3 regions of the Streptomyces sp. NPDC029014 genome follow, and region 1 is predicted to be linked to each of the others. Evidence: riboswitches for the same ligand, from Rfam matches in the RefSeq annotation. Region 1 holds a riboswitch; each other region holds the start of a gene.
What was found. Region 1 has a riboswitch for cobalamin ahead of ACZ4VL_RS08890 (ABC transporter substrate-binding protein). Riboswitches for the same ligand answer to the same signal wherever they lie in the genome.

Region 1 (5,417 bases):
CGGTCACCGACCGGGTGAGGCATGGAGGTGCCCGTGATGTGCCTTGCGGAGGCATTCACACATGTCAGTCATGCTGAACCACACGATCGTCCGTTCCCGGGACAACCGGGAGTCCGCCGCCTTCCTCGCCGACCTCCTCGGCCTTGAGGTCGGCGAGGAATGGGGACCGTTCGTCCCCGTCGAAACCGCCAACGGCGTCACCCTGGACTTCGCGACCGTCCCGGCGGAGTCCATCACCGTCCAGCACTACGCCTTCCTGGTCTCCGAAGCGGAGTTCGACGTCTCGTACGAGAAGATCCGGGCGGCCGGGATCCAGTACTGGGCCGACCCCCAGCAGAAGCACCCGGGCGAGATCAACCACAACGACGGCGGCCGCGGGGTCTACTTCCTGGACCCGTCCGGCCACGCCCTGGAGCTGATCACCCGCCCCTACGGCTATCAGGAGACCGCGGCCGGGTAGGCGCTGCGCCGGCCGTGCTCCCCCGCCGGGCGGAGCACGGCCTCGTCCTGCCGGTCCCGGTGCGGTCCCGCTGCCGGTCCCGGTCAGCGGGCCGCCGGCTGCGCGTCCAGGGGAAGGTAGACGATGTTCGGGACGCCCGTGGCCGGGTGGACGCCGATCCGGGTCCGTACCCCGTACACCTCGGCCAGCAGCTCCTCCGTCAGGACCTCGGACGGGGGGCCCGAGGCGGCCAGTCGGCCGGCCGACAGGACGTACAGGCGGTCGCAGGAGGCGGCGGCCAGGTTCAGGTCGTGGAGGACGAGGACGGCGGTGGCGGGCAGGGCGCGCACCAGGGCCAGGAGCTCCAGCTGGTAGCGGACGTCGAGGTGGTTCGTCGGCTCGTCCAGGGCGAGCAGGCCGGGGTCCTGGGCCAGGGCGCGGGCCACGAGGGCGCGCTGGCGTTCGCCGCCGGACAGTTCGTCGAAGGGGCGGTCCGCGAACGCGGCGACGCCCACGGTCTCCAGGGCCTCGGCGACGCGCCGGGCGTCGTCCGGGCCGTCCTGCTCCCAGAACCGCTTGTGCGGGCTGCGCCCCATGGCGACGACCTCGCGGACGGTCAGTCCGAGCAGGCCGGTCGCGTCCTGCGGGACGACCGCGGTGCGCCGGGCCCGGTGTTTGACGCCGAGCGCCGCCGCGTCCGCGCCGTCCAGCAGGACACGGCCGGTGGTGGGCCGCAGGGTGCCGTACACGCAGCGCAACAGCGTGGTCTTGCCGCTGCCGTTGGGGCCGACCACGCCGACCGTCTCGCCGGGCCGGGCGGTGAGGTCCACTCCGTGGAGCAGGGTGTGTCCGCCGGTGGTGTACCCCACGCCGTCGACGGTGAGGTCCAGCGGGTGCGCGCGCCCGCCCGCGGTCATGCCGGCACCCCCTCGGTGCGCGTGGAACGCCTCAGCATCCACAGGAAGAACGGTCCGCCGACCAGGGCGGTGACCACGCCGACCGGTATCTCCTCGGGCGCCGCCGCCGTACGCGCGATCAGGTCGGCCAGGAGCAGGAACACCGCCCCGCCGAGGGCGGCGACCGGCAGCAGGGCCCGGTGCGCGGCCCCGACGACCATCCGGGCGGCGTGCGGCACCATCAGCCCGACGAAGCCGATCGCCCCGCTGTACGCCACGAGCACCCCGACGACGAGGGAGACGAGGACGAAGACGGCGGCGCGGAAGCGGCCCGCGTCCAGCCCGAGGGTGTGCGCACCCTCCTCCCCCGCCAGCAGCAGGTCCAACGGCCGGGCGAGGGCTATCAACAGGGCGGTGCCGGCGGCCAGCACCGCCGCGGGCAGGGCCAGTTCGTCCGGGCGGGCGCCGCCGAGGCCGCCCAGGGTCCAGAAGAGGACGGACCGCACCTGGTCGGGGCGGGCGGCGAGGACGAGCACCAGGCTGGTGAGCGCGGACAGGACGTACTGGACGGCGACGCCGGCGAGGACCAGCCGCCCGGTCGTCATGCTCCCGCCGCGCCGGGCCATCGCGTACACGGCGACGAGCGCGCACATCGACCCGGCGAACGCGGCCGCGGGCACCCCGGCCCCGCCCGCGATTCCGGCGAGGCCCGCGAGACTCCCCGCGCCCGCGGTGCCGGCTCCCGCCCCGAGGACGATGACGAGGACCGCGCCGGCCGAAGCACCCGAGGAGGCACCCAGCAGGAACGGGTCGGCGAGCTGGTTGCGGACGAGGGCCTGCAGGACGGTGCCGGCCACCGCGAGGCCGCCACCGACGACGGCGCCGAGGAGCACCCGCGGCATCCGCACGTCCCACACGATGGAGCCGAACGCCCCGCCGCCCGGACCGGGTCCGCGGAGCACCAGGTCGAGCACCTGCCCGGGGGCGATCCGGACCGGCCCCAGGGCCAACCCCGCCACGGCCGACGCGAGGAGCGCGGCGGCCAGGACGAACAGGACCACGGCGACGGGCGGGCGGCGGCCAGGACCCGTACGGGGGCGGGTCACGGGGCGTCGGGGTGGAGCTGGCGACCCAGGGACTCGACGGCGTCGGCGACGCGCACGCCGAGGACGGCCGAGGACAGCGGCAGCACGGCGAACCGCCGGTTCTTGACCGCGGGAACCTCCGCGAGCGCCGGATCGTTCAACAGGCGCTGCTTCTTCGCCTCGACGGTGGTGCCGCCGTAGTCGTAGATGAGGACGACCTCGGGCCTCCGCTCGATGACCTTCTCCCACGACACGTCGCCGAAGGTGTCCCCCAGGTCGGCGAAGGTGTTCGTCCCGCCGGCCAAGGAGACGATCTCGTTGCCGATGCCGTGGCCGCCCGAGGTGAAGGCACTGTCCTGGCCGGAGTCGTAGACGAAGACGGAGGGCCGGCCCCTGTCCTTGACCCGGGCCGTGACGGCGTCGATGCGGCGCTGCTCCTCGGCAATGAGCCGTTCGCCCCGCTCGGGCACCCCGAAGGTCCGGGCGACCTCGGTGATCTCGGTCTTCAGCTGGTCCAGGCCGACCGGGCCGTCGGTGCAGTACTCCACGCTGAGCCGGGTGTCGATGCCCGCCCCGGCGAGCGCCGCGCGGTCGCGGCCCTGCGCCTTGTCGAAGGCGCTGGAGTAACCGCCGTACACGAAGTCCGGGTTGGCGCCGAGGAGCACCTCCTTGGACGGGTACTCCTTCGCCAGCACCTTGATGCGGTCGTAGGCGGGCTCGTAGGCGGGGAGCACCGCGTCGTCCAGGTAGGCGGTCCCGGCCATCCGGTCCTGCAGGCCGAGCGCGAGCAGCAGCTCGGTGGCGTGCTGGTTCATGGTGACGGCCCGCTGCGGCGGGGCCTGGTAGGTGCTGGTGACACCGCAGTTGACGGTGGTGTACGGGAACCCGGGCGCGGCGGCCTTCCCCGGGGCGGCGCCCTGACCGGCCCCGCTCGACCCGCCACAGGCGGCGAGCGGTACCAGCAGGGTGATCGGGGCGAGTGCACGCAGCAGGGCGCGGGAACGCGGCATGGCGAAGCCTCTCCGGGGGATCCTCGTCCCCTGGTCGACGTGAAGAGGCGGTGCGTCAGTATCTGGCTTCCGGCCCGCGGGAGGCGGGCCGGTCACAGTGGCGGGACCGCACCGGATTCGCACCGGTTTCCTGTCCTGCACCGCCGAGTTGGTCCACACCAGTCTGCCAGACGCCACGGAACGCGCGGTGACATGACGAAGGCCCAGGTCCGCCAACCCGGACCTGGGCCTTCACACGTGAACCACCGGTTCACCGTGGCAGGGGCGACAGGATTCGAACCTGCGACATTCGGTTTTGGAGACCGACGCTCTGACCAGCTGAGCTACACCCCTTCGATGAGGACAACCATGCCATGTCGCGGCGAGAAGATCCACTCGATTAAGGGTGCGTGTCCCCCGGGGCGCGGCGCCGGCGGTGGGTGGCGGCCAGGGCCGCGGTCTGGGCGAACGTGGGGACGCGGCCGGTGCCGCCCCGCCCGGAGACCGACAGGGACGCGGCGGCGATGCCGTGGGCCACGGCGTCGGCGAGGCTGTCGCCGAGGGCGAGCCGGGCGGTGACGGTGCCGGTGAAGCAGTCCCCGGCTCCGGTGGCGTCGACCGGAGCCGGGTTGACGGGCACGGAGTGGTACTCGGCCCGCGTCCCGTCGTCCAGGAGCAGCCGGTCCGCCCCCGCGGTGACCGCGACCGTACGGGCGCCCAGCGCGCGGTAACGGGCTGCGGCGGCGCCGGGGTCGGCGGTGCCCACGAGGGCGAGCGCGTCGTCGGGGCAGGAGGTCTTCAGCAGTCCGGTCAGCGGGGCGACCCGCGCCAGCAGTTGCCGGGCCGCGGCCCGGCCGGTCAGCCGGGGCCGGAAGTTGGGGTCGTACGAGACGTGCCCGCCTGCCCGGTGCACGGTCTCGGCGGCGGCCACCACCGCCTCGCCGCTGCCGGCCGACAGGGCACCGGTGATCCCGCTGGTGATGAGGGCCCCGGCTCCGGTCAGCACGTTCCGCCAGGCTTCCACGTGTCCGGGCGAGAGGGTGGATCCGGCGCTGTGCGTACGCCAGTAGACGAACTCGCGGGCGCCTGTGGTGTCGGCAGCGAGGAGGTAGGCCCCGTTGGGCCGCGGGGCCCGGTGGACGTGGGCGGTGTCCACGCCGAGTTCGGCGACCCGGCGCAGCAGCGGAACGCTGAGCTCGTCATCGCCGACGACGGTGAGGAGGGCGGTCCGGGCTCCCGCCGCCGCGGCGGCCGCGGCGGCGTTCAGGGCGTCGCCGGAGTAGGAGATCCGGGCCGGGCTGCCGTCGGCGGCCGCCCGCAGGGCGGTGTCGGCGTGGATCTCGACCAGGACCTCGCCGAGGACCACCACGTCGTACCGGGGGTCTGCCACGGCCCCCTCGTCCCCGGCTGCGTCCAGGGTGCCGGCCAACCCCTCGCCCGGGCCGCCGCCCGCATCCACCGCGCCACCGTCCGCGTACCCGCCCGGCATCTCAGCGGCCCGTCCCCTCGCAGGCGGCGCAGCACGGGCCCGCCAGCTCCGCGAAGACGGCGGCCAGTTCCGCGGGATCGTCCGGCAGGCCGCTGCCGATGCCGACGGCCGCGGCCCCGGCGTCGAGCCAGTCCCGGACCTCGGCGGGCCGGATGCCGCCGGTCGGGAGCAGGACGGCCGCGGGGAGCACGGCAGCCAGGGAGCGGATGAAGCCGGGGCCGCCGAGGTGCGCCGGGAACACCTTGGCGGCGCCCGCGTACCGCACCGCGGCGGCGATCTCGCCGGGGGTGAAGCCGCCCTCGACGAACACCGCCCCGCGCCGGGCAGCGGTGTCCCGGACTTCGGGGGCCGGGTACGGGGAGACCAGGAAGGCGGCGCCGGCGTCCAGGGCGGCTTCCGCCTGCCCGGCGGCGGTGACCGTGCCGACCCCGATCATCGCGGGGCGGCCGTGCGCGTCGGCGAGCGGCGCGACCCGGGCGACGGCCCGCGCCCAACCGGGGGTCGTGGTGGTCAGTTCGA
Region 2 (5,417 bases), on a different contig from region 1:
TCGGGAAGGACGATGTCCATTCCGTACGGCACGATGTGCGCGCTCTCGTAGCGCCGGCCGTTGGGCTGGGTGTAGACGGACACCTCGCCCTTGGCCCGGTCGATGAGCAGGTAGACGGGAATGCCGGTTTCCGCGTAGGCACGCGGCTTCTCGACGTGGTCGCGGCGCTGCGTGTCGGAGTCCCACAAGGTCACCTCGACGACCATGAGGATCGGGGCCGGGTCGACCCAGTCGCCCTGCCCGACGAAAGCATCCGGGTGCGCGAGTACCGCGTCGGGGATCGCCCGCCCGTCCCGGTACTCCTGCGCCTTGATCCCCTGGCCAGGGTGCAGGAACAGATCGGGCCGTGACTGCATGCAGACCTTGAGCAGCCACTGGATGATGCGCCCGTGGTCGCCGTCCGGCATTGCTTTGCTCCTGATGATCCCGTCGATGAACTCCAGCCGCGTCCCCTCCCTCTCTTGGGCCGCTATGCGCGCCACGGCTTCGAAGTCCTCTGTCAGCATGTGGGGCCGGTGAGTCATCACGCTCATGCCTCGCTCGCCTTTCTCGACGGTGCTGTCCCTGACGATAGCCCCGGGCGCCCGCCCGCGTCCGGCACACTCGGCGGCATGGACATCGACATCCGCATCGCCGAGACCGACGAGTACGAACGGATCGGCGAGATCACCGGGCAGGCCTACACCGGGGACGGGCTGCTCGACCAGAACGAGGACGACACCTACCTGAACGTCCTGCGCGACGTGGCCGGCCGGGCCGCCGACGGCGAGGTGCTGGTCGCCGTCCGGGACGGGGAGGTGCTCGGCGGGGTGACCTTCGCCCCGCCCGGGAGCCCCCTCGCCGACGTCGCCGGCCCGCACGAGGCCGAGTTCCGGATGCTCGCCGTGGCGCCCGGGGCGCGCGGCGCGGGCGTCGGAGAGGCCCTCGTACGGGCGTGCATCGAGCGGGCCCGGGCCCTCGACGGGGTCACCGCGCTGACCCTTTCCACTCAGCCGGCGATGCGCGGCGCCCAGCGGATCTACGCCCGTCTGGGCTTCGTCCGCACCCCGGAACTGGACTGGTCCCCGATCCCCGCACTGACCCTGCTCACCTACCGACTGGAGCTGTGGGGCCACGCTCAGCAAAGGGGCGGACACAACATCTAGGGGGTCACACAGAAACCTCCCCCCACATGTATGCTCATCCTCGCTGTCGCCGCAGGGGAATCCGGTGCGAATCCGGAACTGTCCCGCAACGGTATGAAGTACACCCATCGGTGTCACCGAAGTCCGACGACCTGCCGACGGCGCGCCCGGCTCGACCGAACCGGGTGCCGACCACGTCCGGGCCTCGCGGTAGGGCCTGCGGACGCCGCGCGGTGCTGCCCTCCCACGGGCCCTTGCCCGCGCGCGCCCGCTCGCGCCCGCACCGCCGCCGTCCCGGAGCCGAGCGAGGGAGAGCTCCCCCCGTGACCATCGCGCCTTCCGCACCGCGCGCCGAGTCCGACCCGTCCGACAACGGAACTGAGGGGGGCCCCGGGGCCGCGCTGCTGCGCACCCTCACCGAGCTGACCGCCGACCTTCCCGACACCGACCCCGGCCGGGTCGCCGCCGCCGCCCTGCGCGGCCGCAGCGCGGCCGCCGACGAGGCCGAGCTGCGCGGGCTGGCCACCGAGGCCGCGGCAGGTCTGATCTCCGAGGACCCGGCCTACTCCCGGCTCGCCGCCCGCCTGCTGACGATCGCCGTCGCCGAGGAGGCGGCTGGCCAGGGCGCCACCTCCTTCTCCGCCTCGGTCGAGGTCGGTCACCGCGAGGGCCTGATCGCCGACCGCACCGCCGAGTTCGTCCGGCTGCACGCGAGCCGCCTCGACGCGCTGGTCGAGCACACCCTCGGCGAGGGCGCCGACGACCGCTTCGGCTTCTTCGGCCTGCGCACCCTGCACAGCCGCTACCTGCTGCGCCACCCGATCACCCGCCAGGTCATCGAGACCCCGCAGCACTTCATGCTGCGCGTGGCCTGCGGCCTGGCCGAGAACGACGGCATCGAGGCCGTCGAGGAAGTCGCCTCCCTGTACCGGCTGATGAGCCGCCTGGACTACCTGCCGTCCTCCCCCACGCTCTTCAACTCCGGCACCCGGCACCCGCAGATGTCCTCCTGCTACCTGCTGGACTCCCCGCTGGACGAGCTCGACTCGATCTACGACCGCTACCACCAGGTCGCGCGCCTGTCGAAGCACGCCGGCGGCATCGGCCTGTCGTACTCCCGCATCCGCGCCCGCGGTTCGCTGATCCGCGGCACCAACGGCCACTCCAACGGCATCGTCCCGTTCCTGAAGACCCTCGACGCCTCCGTCGCCGCCGTGAACCAGGGCGGCCGCCGCAAGGGTGCCGCCGCCGTCTACCTGGAGACCTGGCACGCGGACATCGAGGAGTTCCTGGAGCTGCGCGACAACACCGGTGAGGACGCCCGGCGCACGCACAACCTGAACCTGGCGCACTGGATCCCGGACGAGTTCATGCGCCGCGTGAACGCCGACGGCGAGTGGTCGCTGTTCTCCCCGGCCGACGTGCCCGAGCTGGTCGACCTGTACGGCGACGAGTTCGACGCCGCCTACGTCAAGGCCGAGCAGGCGGGCCTGGCCAAGAAGACCATGCCGGCCCGCGAGCTGTACGGCCGCATGATGCGCACCCTCGCGCAGACCGGCCAGGGCTGGATGACCTTCAAGGACGCCTCCAACCGGACCGCGAACCAGACCGCCCTGCCGGGCACGGTCGTCCACTCCTCCAACCTGTGCACCGAGATCATCGAGGTCACCAACGACGGCGAGACGGCCGTCTGCAACCTCGGCTCGGTCAACCTCGGCGCGTTCGTCCTCGCCGAGACGGGCGAGATGGACTGGGAGCGCCTGGACGAGACCGTCCGCACCGCCGTGACCTTCCTCGACCGGGTCGTGGACATCAACTTCTACCCGACCGAGGAGGCCGGCCGCTCCAACGCCAAGTGGCGCCCGGTGGGCCTGGGCGCCATGGGCCTCCAGGACGTCTTCTTCAAGCTGCGCCTGCCCTTCGACTCCGCCGCGGCCAAGGCCCTCTCCACGAAGATCGCCGAGCGGATCATGCTGGCGGCCTACGAGGCCTCCGCCGACCTCGCCGAGAAGCACGGCACCCTCCCGGCCTGGGAGCAGACCCGTACCGCCCAGGGCGTGCTGCACCCCGACCACTACGGTGTCGAGCTCACCTGGCCGGAGCGCTGGGACGCGCTGCGCGCCCGCATCGCGACGACCGGCATGCGCAACTCGCTGCTGCTGGCCATCGCGCCGACCGCGACGATCGCCTCGATCGCCGGCGTGTACGAGTGCATCGAGCCGCAGGTGTCCAACCTGTTCAAGCGCGAGACGCTGTCGGGCGAGTTCCTCCAGGTCAACGGCTACCTGGTGGAGGACCTGAAGAAGCTCGGCGTGTGGGACGCCCAGACCCGGGAGGCGCTGCGCGACTCCTCCGGCTCGGTCCAGGGCTTCAACTGGATCCCGGCCGAGGTCCGCGAGCTGTACCGCACGGCGTGGGAGATCCCGCAGCGCGGCCTGATCGACATGGCGGCGGCCCGTACGCCGTACCTGGACCAGTCGCAGTCGCTGAACCTGTTCATGGAGACGCCGACCATCGGCAAGCTGTCGTCGATGTACGCGTACGCCTGGAAGCAGGGCCTGAAGACCACGTACTACCTGCGCTCGCGTCCGGCGACGAGGATCGCCCGCGCCGCGTCCGGCACCGCCGTCCCGGCCGCCGTACCGGAGACCGCCACGCCCCTCCCGCAGGCCCTCGACGCCGAGGCACTGGCCTGCTCCCTTGAGAACCCCGAGTCCTGCGAGGCCTGCCAGTAATCCCCACCCGCCACCCGACCACCACCCCTGGAGGACGGCGCTTCGCGCCGACTGTTATGACCGACAAGAACCTGCTCGACCCCGGCTTCGAGCTGACGCTCCGCCCGATGCGCTACCCGGACTTCTACGAGCGCTACCGGGACGCGATCAAGAACACGTGGACGGTGGAGGAGGTCGACCTCCACTCGGACGTCGCCGACCTGGCGAAGCTGACGCCCGCCGAGCAGCACATGATCGGCCGACTGGTGGCGTTCTTCGCGACGGGCGACTCGATCGTGGCGAACAACCTGGTCCTGACGCTGTACAAGCACATCAACTCCCCGGAGGCGCGCCTGTACCTGTCGCGCCAGCTGTTCGAGGAGGCCGTGCACGTCCAGTTCTACCTGACGCTGCTCGACACCTACCTGCCCGACCCGGACGACCGGGCGGCCGCGTTCGCCGCGGTGGAGAACATCCCCTCCATCCGTGAGAAGGCCCAGTTCTGCTTCAAGTGGATGGACTCGGTCGAGAAGATCGACCGCCTGGAGACCCAGGCCGACCGCCGCCGTTTCCTGCTGAACCTGATCTGCTTCGCGGCGTGCATCGAGGGCCTGTTCTTCTACGGCGCCTTCGCCTACGTGTACTGGTTCCGGTCGCGCGGTCTGCTGCACGGCCTGGCCACCGGCACCAACTGGGTGTTCCGCGACGAGACCATGCACATGAACTTCGCGTTCGAGGTCGTGGACACGGTCCGCAAGGAGGAGCCGGAGCTCTTCGACGAGGCCCTCCAGCAGCAGGTCACGGACATGCTGAAGGAGGCCGTCGAGGCGGAGCTGCAGTTCGGCCGCGACCTGTGCGGTGACGGCCTGCCGGGCATGAACACCGAGTCGATGCGCGAGTACCTGGAGTGCGTCGCCGACCAGCGTCTGGTCCGCCTGGGCTTCCCGCCGGTGTACGGCTCGCAGAACCCGTTCTCCTTCATGGAGCTGCAGGGCGTCCAGGAGCTGACGAACTTCTTCGAGCGCCGCCCGTCGGCCTACCAGGTCGCCGTCGAGGGCACGGTCGACCTGGACGAGGACTTCTGACCCGTACCGCCGAACGCCGAGGGGCCCGCTCCGGATCCGATCCGGGGCGGGCCCCTCGGGCGTGTGCGGCCCGCGTCAGTCGTTCGGGACGGTCTCGTAGCGCGGGGTGCCCTCGGCCATCTGGCGCAGGGCGTCCTTGCGGTCCCGCTTGGAGAGCCGGTCGATGTACAGGTAGCCGTACAGGTGGTCGGTCTCGTGCTGCAGGCAGCGGGCGAAGTAGCCGGTGCCGCGCACCTTGATCGGGTTGCCCTGGGCGTCCTGGCCGGTGACCTCGGCGTAGTCGGGGCGGGCCAGCGAGGCGTACGCGGTGGGGACCGACAGGCAGCCCTCGTTGGAGTCGTCGAGCACGCGGGCGGCGGCCGGCAGCTCCACGAGCTTCGGGTTGACCACGACACCGGTGTGGCGGACGCCCTCGTCGTCCGGGCAGTCGTAGACGAAGACCTTGGCGTCGACGCCGATCTGGTTCGCGGCCAGGCCGACGCCCTCCGCGGCCC
Region 3 (5,417 bases), on a different contig from region 1:
GGCGCAGCGCCGCCAGGACGATGTCACCGTCCGGGTTCTGCGAGCGGTCCACGAACATCTCGCCCGGCGCCGGACCCCAGTGCTCCTCGACCTGCTCGCGCAGCTCCGCCGGCAGCTCCGCGAACCAGCGCCGGTAGTCGGCGGCCGGAATGCGGACCGGGTTGCGGGCCAGCTGCTCCTCGGTCAGCCAGTCCTGGTCGTGGCCGCCGGCCTCGATCAGGGCGCGGATCATCTCGTCGCCGTCACCGGAGACCAGACCGGGGATCTCCTCGGCCGGGCCGAAGTCGTAGCCGGCGTCGAGGAGGGCGCGCAGCAGCACCATCGCACTGGCCGGGGTGTCGAGGCCGACCGCGTTGCCGATCCGCGAGTGCTTCGTCGGGTAGGCGGAGAGGACCAGCGCGATCTTCTTGTCGGCGCGGGCGATGTGCCGCAACCGGGCGTGGCGCACGGCGATCCCCGCGACCCGGGCGGCCCGCTCGGCGTCCGCCACGTACGCGGGCAGGCCGTCCTCGTCGAACTCCTTGAAGGAGAACGGGACGGTGATCAGACGGCCGTCGAACTCGGGCACGGCGACCTGCGTCGCGGCGTCGAGCGGAGACAGGCCCTCGTCGTTCTCCTCCCACGCACTGCGCGAACCCGTCAGGCACAGCGCCTGCAGGACCGGCACGCCCAGGCCGGCGAGCGCGCCCGCGTCCCAGGACTCGTCGTCGCCGCCGGCGGAGGCGGTCGCCGGGCGGGTGCCGCCGGCCGCGAGCACGGTGGTGATCACCGCGTCGGCCCCCTCCAGGGTGGCCAGCAGCTCCGGCTCCGGGGTGCGCAGGGAGGACACGTACAGCGGCATCGGGGAGCCCCCCGCCGCCTCGATCGCGTCGCACAGGGTGTGCACGAAGCCCGTGTTGCCGCTCATCTGGTGGGCACGGTAGTAGAGCACCGCGATGCGGGGGACGGGGGTGGGCGTGGGGGTGGGGCTGGAGGTGGGTGCGGGTGCGGCCGTCGGCGCGGGCGTGCCGGGGGCCGACGGCTTCGGGCGCTCCAGGGCGCCCCAGGTGGGCGCGGCGGCCGGCGGCTCGAAGCCGTGGCCGGTGAGCAGGACGGTGTCGGACAGGAAGCGGGCCAGCTGCTCCAGGTTGGCCGGGCCGCCGTGCGCGAGGTAGGCGTGCGCCTCGGCAGCGATGCCGATCGGCACCGTCGACGCCTCCATCAGCTGCGCGTCCGGGGCCTGTTCGCCGGTCAGGACGACGACGGGGCGGGTCTGCTCGGACGCCAGCAGCAGGTCGAGGCCGTCCTGCCAGGCCCGCAGGCCGCCGAGCAGGCGTACGACGACCAGCTCGACGCCGTCGAGGAGGCCGGAGAGGTCGTCGAGGGGAAGGCGGGAGGGGTTCGCGAACCGGTACGGCACCGGGCCGTCCGCGGCCGCTCGGGCGCTGAGCAGATCGGTGTCGGACGTCGACAGCAGCAGGATCATGCGGCGGCAGGCCTTCCTCGGGGTTTCCGCGCCCCGGGCAGTGAGGACGGCGGGAGTTCCTGACTCACCCGGATCGGCGGCTGCTCTGCCGGGTTCACAGTGGCGGGACCGCGCCGGAATCGCACCGGGCTTCCTCCCATGTCGCCGTCCTCGGCGATGAGCGGGCCGAATGGCACGCCGAAGGTCATCTTAGGTGCCGTTTCCCCTGGCCGGGAGTGGGGGTCACCACGCACCCACCGCCCGCGACGGCCGGGGCCGCGGAGCCGGGACACCGCTGGTGGGGAGGGGCGGGGAGGGGTGGGGACGGGCCCGCGGGGGGCCTTCGCGGTGTGGGGGGCGGGGTGGGCGGGGGTGGGTGTGTGGGGGGCATGCGGGGGTGCGATGGGGGTGTGCGGCGGGCGACGGGGTGCGCTGGGGCGACGGGGTGCGCTGGGGGTGCGGTGGGAGCGGTGGGAGCGCACTTCTGCCGTGCGATGGCTGCACGCCCCGGCCCGGCCGGCCACGCCCGCCCCGTCGGTGCTCCCGCGCCACGACCGCCGTGCCCCGTCCCGCCCCCCGCCCCCCGGCCCCCGCGACCTCGCTCCCACCACGTGCCCGTTCGGCCTCCGCCCCGCGGAACCCGTGCCGGTTGCCGGTTGCGGGTTGCCGGTGGCCGCAGGTCGGAGGTGGTGACGGCCACAGGTCGGGGGCCGGGATTCGTGGGTATGCTCGCCGCCATGCCCACACCCCCCTCCGCCCCCGCCGCACGGGACGAACCCGTCATACGGGAGCGCGGTGACGCCTGCCCCGGCGCACTGCGCCTCCACGCGGCCGACGACGGGTACCTGGCCCGGGTGCGGATCCCCGGCGGGATGCTCGGCGAGGACGCGGCGCTGCTGCTCGCCGACGCCGCCGACCGGCTCGGCGACGGGCACATCGACCTCACCTCGCGCGGCAACGCCCAGCTCCGCGGGCTCGGTGCGAGCTGCGGTGGCGAACTGGCCGGGGTGCTGGACCGCGCCGGGCTGCTGCCCGCGCCCACCCACGAGCGGGTCCGCAACATCGTCGCCTCACCGCTGACCGGCCTGGAGCTGCCGGTGCTGCCGGACGTGGCCCCGTGGGTGGGCGAGCTGGACCGACTGCTGTGCGCCGACCCGGCCGCGGCCGCCCTGTCCGGCCGCTTCCTGTTCGCCCTCGACGACGGCCGCGGTGACGTGGCGTCGCTGGACGCGGACGTCACCGTCATCGCCCGCGGCGACGAACACGCCCACGTGTTCGTCGCCGCCACGCCCACCGCGCAGATCGCCGACCCGGCTGCCCAGGGCGCAGTGGCTGCCGGTCCGGCGTCCGGCGGTTCGGTGGCTGCCGGTTCGGCGTCTGCCGGTTTGGTGTCGTCCGGTTCGGCGTCCGCCGGTCCGGTGTCCGGCGTCGGTGCGGCGGGCGGCCCCGGGGGCGGCGTCGGATCCGGAACGGCCCGCGGTTCCGCGGGCGTTGCGGTGCCGGCGGTGCTCGTGGCCGCGGCCGATGCGCCGCGCGCCGCGGTGGTCGCCGCCCGGTACTTCCTCGATGCGGCCCGCGCGGCTGGTACCCGTGCCTGGCGGGCCGTCGAACTGCCCCCCGAACACGCCCTGAGCGCGGCCGGGTTGGCTGCTCGGTTGGCGGCCGTCGGCGTTCCGGCCACCGTTGTGCCCGTGCCCGTGCCCGTGCCCGTGCCCGTGCCCCTGCCCGTGCCCCTGCCCGCCGCCGGCGTTGCTTTCACGGACGGGCCCGGGCCCGAGCCCGGGGTCGTCGTCGGGCCCGGCGGGGCCGCCGCGCTCAGCGTGCTCGCGCCGCTCGGCCGGTTGACCACCGCCCAGTGGCGGCTGCTGGCCCGGCTCACCGGCCGGATGCGGCTCACGCCCTGGCGGGGGATCGTCGTCCCCGGTCTGGCGGCCGACCGGGCCGCCGAGGCGCTGGCGGCCCTCGCCGACGCCGGGCTCGTCACCGCACCCGACGACCCCTGGCGTTCCGTCACCGCCTGCACCGGGCGGCCCGGTTGCGCCAAGTCCCTGGCCGACGTCCGCGCCGACGCCCGGGCCGTCGCGGCCCGCGCGACCGGACCGCTGCCCGTGCACTGGTCCGGCTGCGAACGCCGCTGCGGCCACCCCCGCGGCACCGCGTGGGTCGACCTCGTCGCCACCCCCGACGGCTACGCCCTCTCCGCCCCCGCCGGCAGCCCCCCGCACCACGGCGGCGGCCTCAAGACTTCCGACCAGCTGGCCGCGGCCCTCGCGTCCGCACGCCGCACCACCTCCCACGACGACGCAGCGAAGAAATGAGCGAGTACACAGTGTTCGAGTACGAGAAGGACGGCGCGGAGATCTACCGCCAGTCCTTTGCCACGATCCGCGCAGAGGCGGACCTCTCCGGGCTGCCCGCCTCCGTCGCGCAGGTCGCGGTACGCATGATTCACGCCTGCGGAATGACCGACCTGCCCCGGGACCTCGGCTACACCCCGGACGTCGTCCTGCGCGCCCGCGCCGCCCTGCACGCCGGGGCGCCCATCCTCTGCGACGTACAGATGGTCGCCAGCGGTGTCACCCGCAAGCGCCTGCCCGCCGACAACGAGGTGATCTGCACCCTCTCCGACCCGGCCGTCCCCGCCCTCGCCCAGCGCATGGGCACCACCCGCAGCGCCGCCGCCCTCGAAGTGTGGCGCGACCGCGGCCTGTTGGAGGGCTCCGTGATCGCCGTCGGCAACGCGCCGACCGCCCTCTTCCGACTGCTCGAAATGATCGAGGAGGGCGCGCCGCGCCCCGCCGCCGTCATCGGCGTGCCCGTCGGCTTCATCGGCGCCGCCGAGTCCAAGGACGCCCTGGCAGCCCACCCCTCGGGCCTCGACCACCTCGTCGTCCGCGGCCGCCGCGGCGGCAGCGCCATCGCGGCCGCCGCCCTCAACGCGATCGCGAGCGAGGAAGAATGACCACCAACAGCACGAGTGCTGGTACCAGCAGCGCCAAGGGCCGTCTGTACGGGGTGGGGCTCGGGCCCGGCGACCCGTCCCTCATGACCCTGCGCGCCGTCGAGGTCATCGGCGAGGCCGACGTCGTCGCGTACCACAGCGCCCGCCACGGCCGCTCCATCGCCCGTTCCATCGCCGCCCGCCACCTGCGCGCCGACCACATCGAGGAGCCGCTGGTCTACCCGGTCACCACCGAGACCACCGACCACCCCGGCGGCTACCAGGGCGCGATGGAGGAGTTCTACGAGGCCTCCGCCGCCCGCCTGGCCGCCCACCTGGACGCCGGCCGGACCGTCGCCGTCCTCGCCGAGGGCGACCCGCTGTTCTACGGCTCGTACATGCACATGCACAAGCGGCTCGCCGACCGGTACGAGGCCGAGGTCATCCCCGGCGTCACCTCGGTCAGCGCCGCCGCCGCCCGCCTGGGCACCCCCCTCGTGGAGGGCGAGGAGGTGCTCACCATCCTCCCCGGCACCCTGCCCGAGGAGGAGCTCACCGCGCGCCTCGCCGCCACCGACTCCGCGGTCGTCATGAAGCTCGGCCGCACCTTCCCGGCCGTGCGCCGCGCCATGGAGGGCAGCGGCCGTCTCGCCGAGGCCCGCTACGTCGAGCGCGCCACCATGGAAGGGGAGCGGACCGGCGTCCTCGCGGACACCGATCCCGACACGGTTCCCTACTTCGCCGTCGCCGTCGTACCCAGCCGGGTCGGCAACCCCGGCAGCGTGCCGTCCGGGCCCGGCGAGGTCGCCGTCGTCGGCACCGGGCCGGCCGGGCCGCTGTGGCTCACCCCCGAGACGCGCCGGGCGCTGTCCGACGCCGAGGTCCTCATCGGCTACACCACCTACCTGGACCGCGTCCCCGCCCGGCCGGGACAGGTCCGGCACGGCTCCGACAACAAGGTCGAGTCGGAGCGCGCCGAGTTCGCCCTCGACCTGGCCCGCCGCGGCAAGCGGGTCGCCGTGGTCTCCGGCG

Region 2: linked by a shared signal. The riboswitch ahead of ACZ4VL_RS11710 (ribonucleoside-diphosphate reductase subunit alpha) and the one ahead of ACZ4VL_RS08890 (ABC transporter substrate-binding protein) in region 1 are both predicted to bind cobalamin.
Region 3: linked by a shared signal. The riboswitch ahead of cobN (cobaltochelatase subunit CobN) and the one ahead of ACZ4VL_RS08890 (ABC transporter substrate-binding protein) in region 1 are both predicted to bind cobalamin.

The regions. Positions count from the first base shown of each region.
Region 1 covers NZ_JBVHVT010000012.1:19,231-24,647, forward strand. The annotation lists gene ACZ4VL_RS08875 (VOC family protein) at 62-460, shown strand; gene ACZ4VL_RS08880 (ABC transporter ATP-binding protein) at 544-1,356, opposite strand; gene ACZ4VL_RS08885 (FecCD family ABC transporter permease) at 1,353-2,441, opposite strand; gene ACZ4VL_RS08890 (ABC transporter substrate-binding protein) at 2,438-3,430, opposite strand; cobalamin riboswitch at 3,467-3,603, opposite strand; tRNA gene ACZ4VL_RS08895 (tRNA-Trp) at 3,687-3,763, opposite strand; gene ACZ4VL_RS08900 (PfkB family carbohydrate kinase) at 3,810-4,799, opposite strand; gene ACZ4VL_RS08905 (bifunctional 4-hydroxy-2-oxoglutarate aldolase/2-dehydro-3-deoxy-phosphogluconate aldolase) at 4,900-5,417, opposite strand, start outside.
Region 2 covers NZ_JBVHVT010000017.1:10,182-15,598, reverse strand. The annotation lists gene ACZ4VL_RS11720 (Uma2 family endonuclease) at 1-533, opposite strand, end outside; gene ACZ4VL_RS11715 (GNAT family N-acetyltransferase) at 612-1,145, shown strand; cobalamin riboswitch at 1,170-1,298, shown strand; gene ACZ4VL_RS11710 (ribonucleoside-diphosphate reductase subunit alpha) at 1,448-3,859, shown strand; gene ACZ4VL_RS11705 (ribonucleotide-diphosphate reductase subunit beta) at 3,916-4,923, shown strand; gene def (peptide deformylase) at 4,999-5,417, opposite strand, start outside.
Region 3 covers NZ_JBVHVT010000024.1:39,682-45,098, reverse strand. The annotation lists gene cobN (cobaltochelatase subunit CobN) at 1-1,465, opposite strand, end outside; cobalamin riboswitch at 1,503-1,640, opposite strand; gene ACZ4VL_RS15615 (hypothetical protein) at 2,182-3,762, shown strand; gene ACZ4VL_RS15610 (precorrin-8X methylmutase) at 3,759-4,406, shown strand; gene ACZ4VL_RS15605 (precorrin-2 C(20)-methyltransferase) at 4,403-5,417, shown strand, end outside.